2 regions of the Clostridium lapidicellarium genome follow, and region 2 is predicted to be linked to the other one. Evidence: riboswitches for the same ligand, from Rfam matches in the RefSeq annotation. Region 2 holds a riboswitch; the other holds the start of a gene.
What was found. A riboswitch is a leader RNA that binds a small molecule or an ion and turns the genes downstream of it on or off. The one in region 2 is predicted to bind cobalamin.
Positions count from the first base shown of each region.

Region 1: another riboswitch for cobalamin. It lies ahead of AB8S09_RS09725 (hypothetical protein); the one in region 2 lies ahead of AB8S09_RS12420 (DUF3870 domain-containing protein).

Region 1 covers NZ_JBGFFE010000013.1:9,564-14,315, reverse strand. Annotated here, with positions in the region: gene AB8S09_RS09725 (hypothetical protein) at 146-1,663, opposite strand; cobalamin riboswitch at 1,917-2,088, opposite strand; gene AB8S09_RS09720 (alpha/beta-type small acid-soluble spore protein) at 2,155-2,352, opposite strand; gene AB8S09_RS09715 (energy-coupling factor ABC transporter ATP-binding protein) at 2,509-3,336, opposite strand; gene cbiQ (cobalt ECF transporter T component CbiQ) at 3,350-4,129, opposite strand; gene AB8S09_RS09705 (hypothetical protein) at 4,148-4,477, opposite strand; gene AB8S09_RS09700 (energy-coupling factor ABC transporter permease) at 4,480-4,752, opposite strand, start outside.
Region 2 covers NZ_JBGFFE010000021.1:44,617-49,368, reverse strand. Annotated here, with positions in the region: gene AB8S09_RS12430 (acyl-CoA mutase large subunit family protein) at 1-1,152, opposite strand, end outside; gene scpC (succinyl-CoA:acetate CoA-transferase ScpC) at 1,170-2,693, opposite strand; gene AB8S09_RS12420 (DUF3870 domain-containing protein) at 2,918-3,241, opposite strand; cobalamin riboswitch at 3,330-3,507, opposite strand; gene clpB (ATP-dependent chaperone ClpB) at 3,519-4,752, opposite strand, start outside.

The DNA.
Region 1 (4,752 bases), on a different contig from region 2:
TTCCTCCGTTGTTATTCATTACGATATAACACGGAAACCTCCTTCAAAAAAATTTTAGTTCAGTTTTTTTATAAATACCGACGATTTTATTCTATCACTTTTATCAAAAAGTTCAATAAATCAGTTAAAAAAAACACAATATCTTTTAACCCCTGCGTATTGGGAATCCCCCATTAAAATATTCCTCGGGATACAATAAATCTATAACTTTACTTCTGCTGCACTTTCCTTTCTCCATAAATACATCAGGTATCCCGCTCAAATTTACCCTTATATTCTCCAGTGGAAATATATCACATATATTATCTATACACTCTGCCGCAGAATTATTTCTTGATTTTTTTATATATTCCAATATGTTCTTCCCCTTTAGCCAACCCGAGTTTTCATATTCTTTGTCATAATTCAATATGGTGCATTTCAGTTTATGTTTATCGCTGCCGGATATAGAGGACATAAAAAAAGTTTTAACCATAATATCGTCTATAGGCAGACTATACCCCGCAAAAATTATATGTTTTGCATTTTTCATAAGAAGTCCCATTTCAGTCTTAAGTTCTTCTAAAATAGGGGCATTTCTCTTCTTTGAAAGGCTCTGTATTATGAGATTCATATCATATGGATAAGTTATCTGGCCGCAGTAGGGACATTCTATGGCACCTCTCTCATACAACTTCTCCTTCTCAGTGGTGTATTTCCAATTTTTCTGAAGAGGTTTTAAAATGGACGGTCCAAAAATTTCGGTAGACAGCCTATCCCATTTTTCTGCAAAGCTTATTATCGATTTGCCGCATTCAGGACAAATCCTAGTTCCAAACATACCGTGTGGAAATAGTATTTTCCCTATTCTTATTATCCTAGAAGGATAATTATAATCATTTATGCTCTTACATTGAGGCTCATCTGTAACATAACATATACCTGACTCACCATCATCCAGCTGGGTAGAAGATATCTGGGTTCCAAAATCATCGTAAAGCTGTAATTTTAAGCCATCTTTCAATTTAATCGGATTCTGGTTTCTCTCCTTGTGTACATTAAATAGATTCCAGAGAATTACAGGATCCCAGTTAAAAGATATTATGGCATAGGAAAAAAGATAAAAACGTCTTGTATTTCTCTTATAATTTCTGTTTTCAAATGCCTGTGCTTCTTCTATCATGAGATCAGTAAGCACTTTTGCAAACTCATAATAAGGTTCCATTTTTTCTCTATCCGTGTAACCTGGAACATTTTGAATGCTAAATCTCTCCAATTCTTCAATAATCAAAATAAGGCATCTCCTAGCTGCCTTGACCCTCTCTGCCCTCAAAAATTGTGTTCTTCCATTTACAAAAGCATTGAATCCCATATTGTTGTCAATAAGTTGATCAAGCAGGGTGAAAAGTTCATGCATATTGATCTTGTTATTTGTATTTACTATGGCTTCAAGGGCCCTTAAATCATATATCTCTGATATTTTTGAATCTTCAATCAGATCCTCAACAATCAATTTTTTAAAGGCACCGGCCAGTTTTTCGTTTTTCCCTTTCAAAAAAGAAAAATCGCCTCTACTAATTTTTGAAATAAGCTGCATCAACTCCTTGGTTGCATGGAGCCCCAGGCTTTTAGTTGCACCGGCTCCCCAGAGTATAACGGTTTCAGGCCAATATTTCTCAGACATGATCTTATCCTTCCTTTCAGAAACACTTGATATTATTATAAACCAATGTTACAATATTTAAAATATAAAAAATGCACCTATTTATCCATGACAAACAAGTGCATTTTTAAAGGGATTAGATATGTTTAAGTTAACACCAACATATATAAAAAGGGACTTCTTTTGGAAGTCCCTAATTACCACACTACAAAACTCTGTCACTAAAAATAACAGCAGTATTACAATTGATAAATCCTTCCCTCCGAAAGATTACTACATACCTAGACACAGGCAGGTCTCCTGACTATCGGTTCATCCTTTTTTCCCTTCCCAGAAACTTTCCAGTGGAATCCAAAATCGTCACCTTATACAGTAGCGGGGGCTGTAAGGGTATCTCACCCTATTCCCTTTTAATTATCAACTAAACCTTATGCCTTTTTATTAAGTTATATTCTATATTATATACTTACTGTCCATATTCGTCAAGTGAAATTTTTTTACATTCACGTTTTTTACTTAAGTCCCTCTTCATAGGACTGTATCATTTTCTTTACCATCTGTCCTCCGATGGATCCTGCTTCTCTAGATGTAATATCTCCATTATATCCATTTTTCAAACTTACTCCTACTTCTCTAGCTGCCTCCATTTTAAATCTATCAAGAGCTTCTTTTGCGTCTGGAACTAAAGATTTTCTTCCATTGCTTGCCATATTAATTCCTCCTTTTATCCACATAGATTTTTTATTGAAGTATTTTATTAATTGTGTATTTAGAGTTTATGCATTTCGTAATTTTATAAACTATTAAATTAATAGCAAATATGAAAAAATCACTGAAATCTTGTTAAAAATTCCAGTGACAGTACATCATTTTTTATTTTCTAAAACATTCTTAGCTTGTCCAATAGTAAGAGGAAGGGTATCAACTTTTAATACTCCATCTTTCTCCAGTATTTCAACAAGATGGGCTACTCTTGGAAGCCTTAAATTAATTTTCCGAATAAGCTCCTTCTGATTAAATACTTCCTTGGTAGTGCCTCCCATCACAATACTTCCCTTATCCAAAAGATACACTGTATCAGCTAAAAGGGGAACTGTATCTACATCATGTGTTGCAAAGATCAGGGTAATTCCAAGTTTTTCATTTATTGAATCCAAAAGCTTAATTAATTTATATACCCCTCTTGGATCAAGAGCTGCGGTAGGTTCGTCCAATACCATAACTTGAGGTTTCATCGCAAGAACACTTGCGAGAGCAATCCTCTTTTTCTGTCCTCCGCTTAAATTATGCGGGCTCTTATCATCATATCCTGTCATTCCAACCACTTTTAATGCCCATGCTATGGTATCCTCCAGCTTTTTTCCCTTCATTCCCATATTTAAAAGTCCATAGGCTATTTCCTGACGAACTGTGGAATTAAAAAGTTGATCATCGGAATCCTGAAATACCATACCTACCATCTGCCTTATTTTGACCAAGTTTTTTTTGCATACCTGCAGTCCGTCTATTGTAATAGTACCTGATTTAGGTTTTGAAATTCCATTAAACAGGTGAAAAAGTGTCGACTTGCCTGCACCATTTGGTCCTAGTATTGCCACTTTCTCACCTTTTTCTATCTTCATATTAACATTTCTAAGTGCCATGCTGCCGTCACCATAGGCATAGCTGACATCATCCACTTCAATAAGTGACATAAATTATTCTCCTTTAAATAAATATATTTACAAGAATTAAAACCAACAATAAAACCGCTATTAAAATTCCAAAGCGAAAATCTTTAACCGGAACAGGATAAGTAAAAAACTTGGCTTGTTTACTATCTTCGTTATATCCCCTCGAAAGCATGGCATTATAGACTCTCACACTTCTATCCAGGGATTCTATCATGACATACACCGCTATTTTTCCTGTATCTTCTATGCGCCTCAGCCAGCTGGATCTATCTCCCATACGGCTCAGTTGGGCGTGTCTCATATTTTTTCCCGTATCCTCAATTATGAATATATACCTGTACATCATATCAGCCAAATCTATTATAATTGAGGGAACTTTAAGTATCCTGAGTGTCTCAAGTATTTCAATCATAGGAGTGCAAAAGGAAAGTATACATGCCAAGCTAACTGCTGCCATTATTCTGAGCATCAACAAAATTCCAAGTGATAGTCCCTCGCTGTATATGTTCAAATGATAGGCTCCAATGGGAATATAGGTCAAAACAGTTTCCCCATTTGTAAAAAGTACACTTACAAATACAAGCCATGCTATACTAAATGGTATTAAAAGCCTTTTTATAAGCCTCTTCCAGGGAATACCCAAAGTATAATATCCAATTATAGACAGTACCCACAAAAACACTATGAGGTACCATTTGGAAAGAAAAGTTGTTATTACAATTGCACTTAGAAACAATACGGTCTTTACCCTTCCGTCCAAACGATGTAAAAAACTTTTATTTTTAGATATCCTTCCAAATGAAGATAGTTCCATAATTCATTCTTCCTCTAATTAATTTTTATCTTTGCTGGATTCGCCAAACAATTTTTCCCAATGATGTCCTACTATCATACCCGCAAAAAAATTTGCCACGGAAAAAGCTCCCACCTGTGCATCTCCAGGAAGTTCGATAAAAGGCTTGTGCTTACTAGAAGCCATGGTATTTACCTTGTCATCTGTACCTCCACCTTCCATCTTATGATTTACCATATATTTCGACGCTCCAAATATGAAGACAAATAAAATTATCATAACTATTAACATAACACGGGTAAAGCCATCAAAAAATTTAATACTTTTTCCCTTATTATTTCCATTTTTTGTATTACCATTTGATTCCATAATTACTTTGCCTCCTTTTCTCTGAGCACTCCCGGCAACAAATCTGGACGTCTCTTTACCATGGCCTCGAGAACTAAGGCTGTAAATATAGCTTCCGCAATGGCTAAAGGTATTTGTGTAGGTCCATACCCTAAAAAGAATATCATCCACTGTTTCATCAAAGGAACATGTCCATGTAAACTTATTGCCAATTCCAAGGCAGCCACCAGATAAGTAACTATATCTCCCACAAAACCTGCTACACCTGCTGCAAGCCAAATGGGGCTCTTAAAATG
Region 2 (4,752 bases):
TGCAACTCTTACTGAATCCTGGGTAGGAAGTGCCAGTGCTTCATCTTTTGAATTTGTGTGAAGGGATTGTGTACCTCCAAGTACAGCTGAAAGCGCCTGCAGAGTAACTCTTACTATATTATTATCAGGCTGCTGTGCTGTAAGAGTGCATCCTCCTGTCTGTGTATGGAACCTCAATTTTAACGATTTAGGATTCTTAGCATGAAATCTCTCTTTCATGATCTTTGCCCATATTCTTCTTGCTGCCCTGAATTTAGCAATTTCCTGGAATAACCCATTGTTTGCATTAAAGAAGAATGACAGCCTAGGGGCAAATTTATCAACGTCAAGACCTGCTTTTATGGCCGCTTCCACGTAAGCAATTCCATCTGCAATCGTAAATGCAACTTCCTGTACGGCAGTGGAACCTGCTTCCCTTATGTGATACCCTGAAATGGATATTGTATTCCATTTTGGAAGATTCTTCGAGCAGTATTCAAATATATGTGTGATAAGTCCCATAGATGGTTGAACCGGGAATATATACGTTCCTCTTGCCACATACTCTTTCAAAATATCATTCTGAATAGTGCCCCTTAATTTTTCAGGAGCTACTCCCTGCTTTTCTGCTACAGCTATATACATAGCAAGCAATATTGAAGCCGGAGCATTTATTGTCATGGAAGTACTTACTTTATCCAGTGGTATTCCATTAAAAAGTGTTTCCATATCTTTAAGAGAATCTATGGCAACTCCAACTTTTCCAACTTCACCTTCTGCAAGTTCGTGATCGGAATCATAACCTATTTGCGTAGGCAGATCAAAAGCTACACTAAGTCCTGTCTGGCCCTGCGACAAAAGATATTTATATCTCTTGTTTGATTCCTCTGCAGTAGCAAAACCTGCATACTGCCTCATTGTCCAGAGCTTACCTCTGTACATAGTAGGCTGAACACCTCTTGTATAAGGGTATTCTCCTGGAAATGAAAGTTTTTCATTATAGTCTAAATTCTGTACATCTTCAGGTGTATAAAGTCTTTTAACTTCTATACCCGATGTGGTTTTAAAGGATTTCTTTCTCTCTGGGAATCTAGTAACTGTTTTTTTAAGAGTTCCCTCTTCCCACTCTTTTTTCTTGGCTTTTACTTCATTAACTTTTTCTTCCTTAAACATTTTCTAACCCCTTTTCTTTATTCTTCTGGACTTGATTTATCAGTTTTAAATTTCATGCTGCCAGTTTCCTGGAATCTTTCATGCCAGGATAACGCTTCCTTGAGCAAAACTGGTGTATGAATATTCTTGCCTTGACATGCTCTTTTAAAATAATCTTTAAGAAATGGTCTGTAATAAGGATGGCTGCAATTTTCTATTATGACTCTAGCCTTTTCTTTTGGAGACAACCCTCTTAAATCGGCTACACCCTGTTCTGTAACTATTACATCTACATCATGTTCCGAATGATCACAATGAGGTACCATTGGAACTATAGAGGATATTTCACCATTTTTAGCAACTGATTCCGTCGTGAATATGGATATATAGGAACTCCTCGTAAAATCTCCTGAACCGCCTATTCCGTTCATCATTCTGGAACCCATTATCTGACTTGAATTTACATTGCCATATATGTCAGCTTCTATGGCCGTATTCATAGCTATTACCCCGAGTCTTCTGATTACTTCAGGATTATTGCTTATCTCTTCAGGTCTCAATATGAGTTTCTTTCTGTACTCATCGATTTTGTCATAAAATTTTTTCTGTCCCTCTTCAGAGAAAGAAACAGATGTAGCAGAAGCCACTGAAATCTTGCCTTCATCCATCAAATTGAACACTGAATCCTGTGCAACTTCAGTATATATCTCCAAATTATTAAATCTGGATTCTTTCAACCCTGCAAGTACTGCATTTGCAACAGAGCCAACTCCTGACTGGAGCGGCAGCAAATTTTCGGGAAGTCTTCCCTGCTTAACTTCATTTTCAAGAAAATCTATTAAATTTCCAGCCATTTTTCTGCTTGTTTCACTTATTGGTGCCACTTTTCTAATATTATCTTTTATATCACTGAAAACTATACATTTTATCTTATCGGGATCGACTTCTATATAATCCGTACCTATTCGGTCTGCCACGTGAGTTATAGGTATGGGCTGTCTATAAGGCGGTTTCTCAGGGATATATATATCATGTGTCCCTATAAGCGAAGTTGGCTGAGTTTCATTTATCTCCACAATCACAATATCTGCATCTTTAACGTATGTAGGTGAATTTCCCACAGATGTAGTTGGTATTATATAACCTTCTTCAGTTATACCTACGGCTTCAACTATGGCCACGTCGATTTTACCCATAAATCCATAGTCTACCATTTGAGGTGACATGCTGAGGTGGGCGTCTACATAATCTATTTTACCTGCATTGATAGCATTTCTTACATCCTTGTGCGTCTGATATGGAAACCTTTTTTTGATTGCCCCAACTCTGGCTAGTTCTCCATCCAGCTCATCACCTACAGAGGCACCTGTGTACAAATTGATTTTAATTTTCTCGCCATTTTTTATCCTCTTTGCCAGTGCCATAGGTACCGACTTAGGATAACCTGAAAACGTAAAACCGCTGGTCCCGACAGTCATACCGTCCTTGATAAGTTCAGCAGCATCATTAGGTGTACCTATACGTTTTAGAAGCTCTTTATTTTTTATCCTATCCGTAATCATACTATCCCCTTCTCTATTAAATAATTAACATAATTATATTATTTATTAAATTTTTTAATTTATACTCTATGTCCTCCCTTCCTTTTTGATCTGGATATGTATAATAGAAAAACAAAAAACGGCCCAAGTACATTGAAGAATATACTCACGCCGTTACTTTCATTACTTTCATATAAAGGTCTTACCCTTATATCGTAATAAAATGGCTTTTTTATTTTTATTTTTTATTTACATCTTTTACTCAATATTATTTTATACCTTTCGTGGCAATTTATCAATACCGCTATAAAAGATTTTTTTGCCATTCCAAAATAATTATCTTCTATATCCGATACAATTTCCTTGATATTATTCAAATTCTTCCCTATCAATAATTCTTTAGCATATTTTTTCGCAGTATCAGTCACAAAAGAGCATTCCATGTCCTGTATTTCACCAGAATACCTGTTCACAATGATCCCTATGACAATTTCATTGTAAATTTCGGCTGCTGTTATCCCCTTCGGAAGTTTTGCATACCCAGTAATAAATACATTATCTTTTTTCAAAAAACATACCCTCCCCCCAAATATATACTGCTATAAAACTCAATTTAATGAATTTAAAGCATAACATCTCTTCCTTTCCCCGAAGGAATCAACATATATATATTAGGCAGGCTTCCTGGCTCAGATTCATCTTACTCCTTGGTCTTCCCAGATTTATATATCCAGTGACATAATAAAGTTTCATCCTCCATACAGTAGCGTGGACTGCAGTATTTGACTTTTCCTTTTACTTATTCTTAAATAACACCTAATTTAGATATTCAATTTTAGTGGTTCTCTATATTCTCTCTATCTCAAATTTATCATTATCGTAGTCTACTCTTATTTTACAGCCTTCATAAATGTCACCTTTAATTATCTTCTTGGCAATAGATGTTTCAAGCACATTTTCCATATATCTCTTTAAAGGTCTGGCTCCATAAACCGGATCATACCCTTCTCTTGCTATAACGTCTTTAGCTCTATCGGTTATTTCTATATAGATATTCTTATCCTTTAACCTGTTTTCTATATCCTTCAAAAATATATCTATTATGGATTTAATCTCCACGGTGTTCAATGGTTTGAACATTATAATATCGTCAAGCCTGTTTAAGAATTCTGGTTTAAACTTCAATTTCATGTCATTCATCACTTTATTTTTTATATCTTCGTCTATTCCCGCAGAACTCTTGTTCTCAAGCAAATAGCTGCTCCCTATATTGGAGGTCATGATTATAATGCAATTTTTAAAATCAACTACCTTGCCTTGATTATCCGTAAGTCTTCCATCGTCAAGTATCTGTAGAAATATATTAAAGACGTCGCTGTGTGCCTTCTCTATTTCATCAAACAATATTACACTATAAGGCTTTCTCCTGACTGCCTCTGTAAGCTGACCTCCCTCCTCATAGCCAACATATCCCGGAGGAGCTCCTATAAGTCTGGAAACGGAATACTTTTCCATATACTCCGACATGTCTATTCTAATCATATTATCCTCACTATCAAATAAAGCTCTGGCAAGAGTTTTGGCTAGTTCAGTCTTTCCCACTCCTGTAGGACCTAAAAATATAAATGAACCTATGGGCCTCTTTGGATCCTTCATTCCCGATCTTGCCCTTATAACAGCATCAGAAACAGCCTTGACAGCTTCCTTTTGTCCTATGACTCTTTTTGAAAGTTCATCTTCCAGGTTAATAAGTTTTTGCCTTTCTCCCTCCACTAATCTAGACACCGGAATTCCCGTCCATTTAGATACGATCTGAGATATTTCCTGTTCCGTAACTTCTTCCTTCAACATGGCAGTCTCATTGTTTTCCTTTATTGTATTTTCTTCTTTCTCTATTTTTCTCTCCAATTTAGGTATAGTTCCATATTTCAATTCCGCAACTCTATTCAAATCATATTCTCTCTTTGCCTTTTCAATCTGACCCCTTGCTTCATCCAGCTGTTTCTTCAAATCCCTGACACCGGTTATATTTGACTTTTCCTTTTCATATTTGGCTGTAAGTTCATTGTCTTTATCCTTC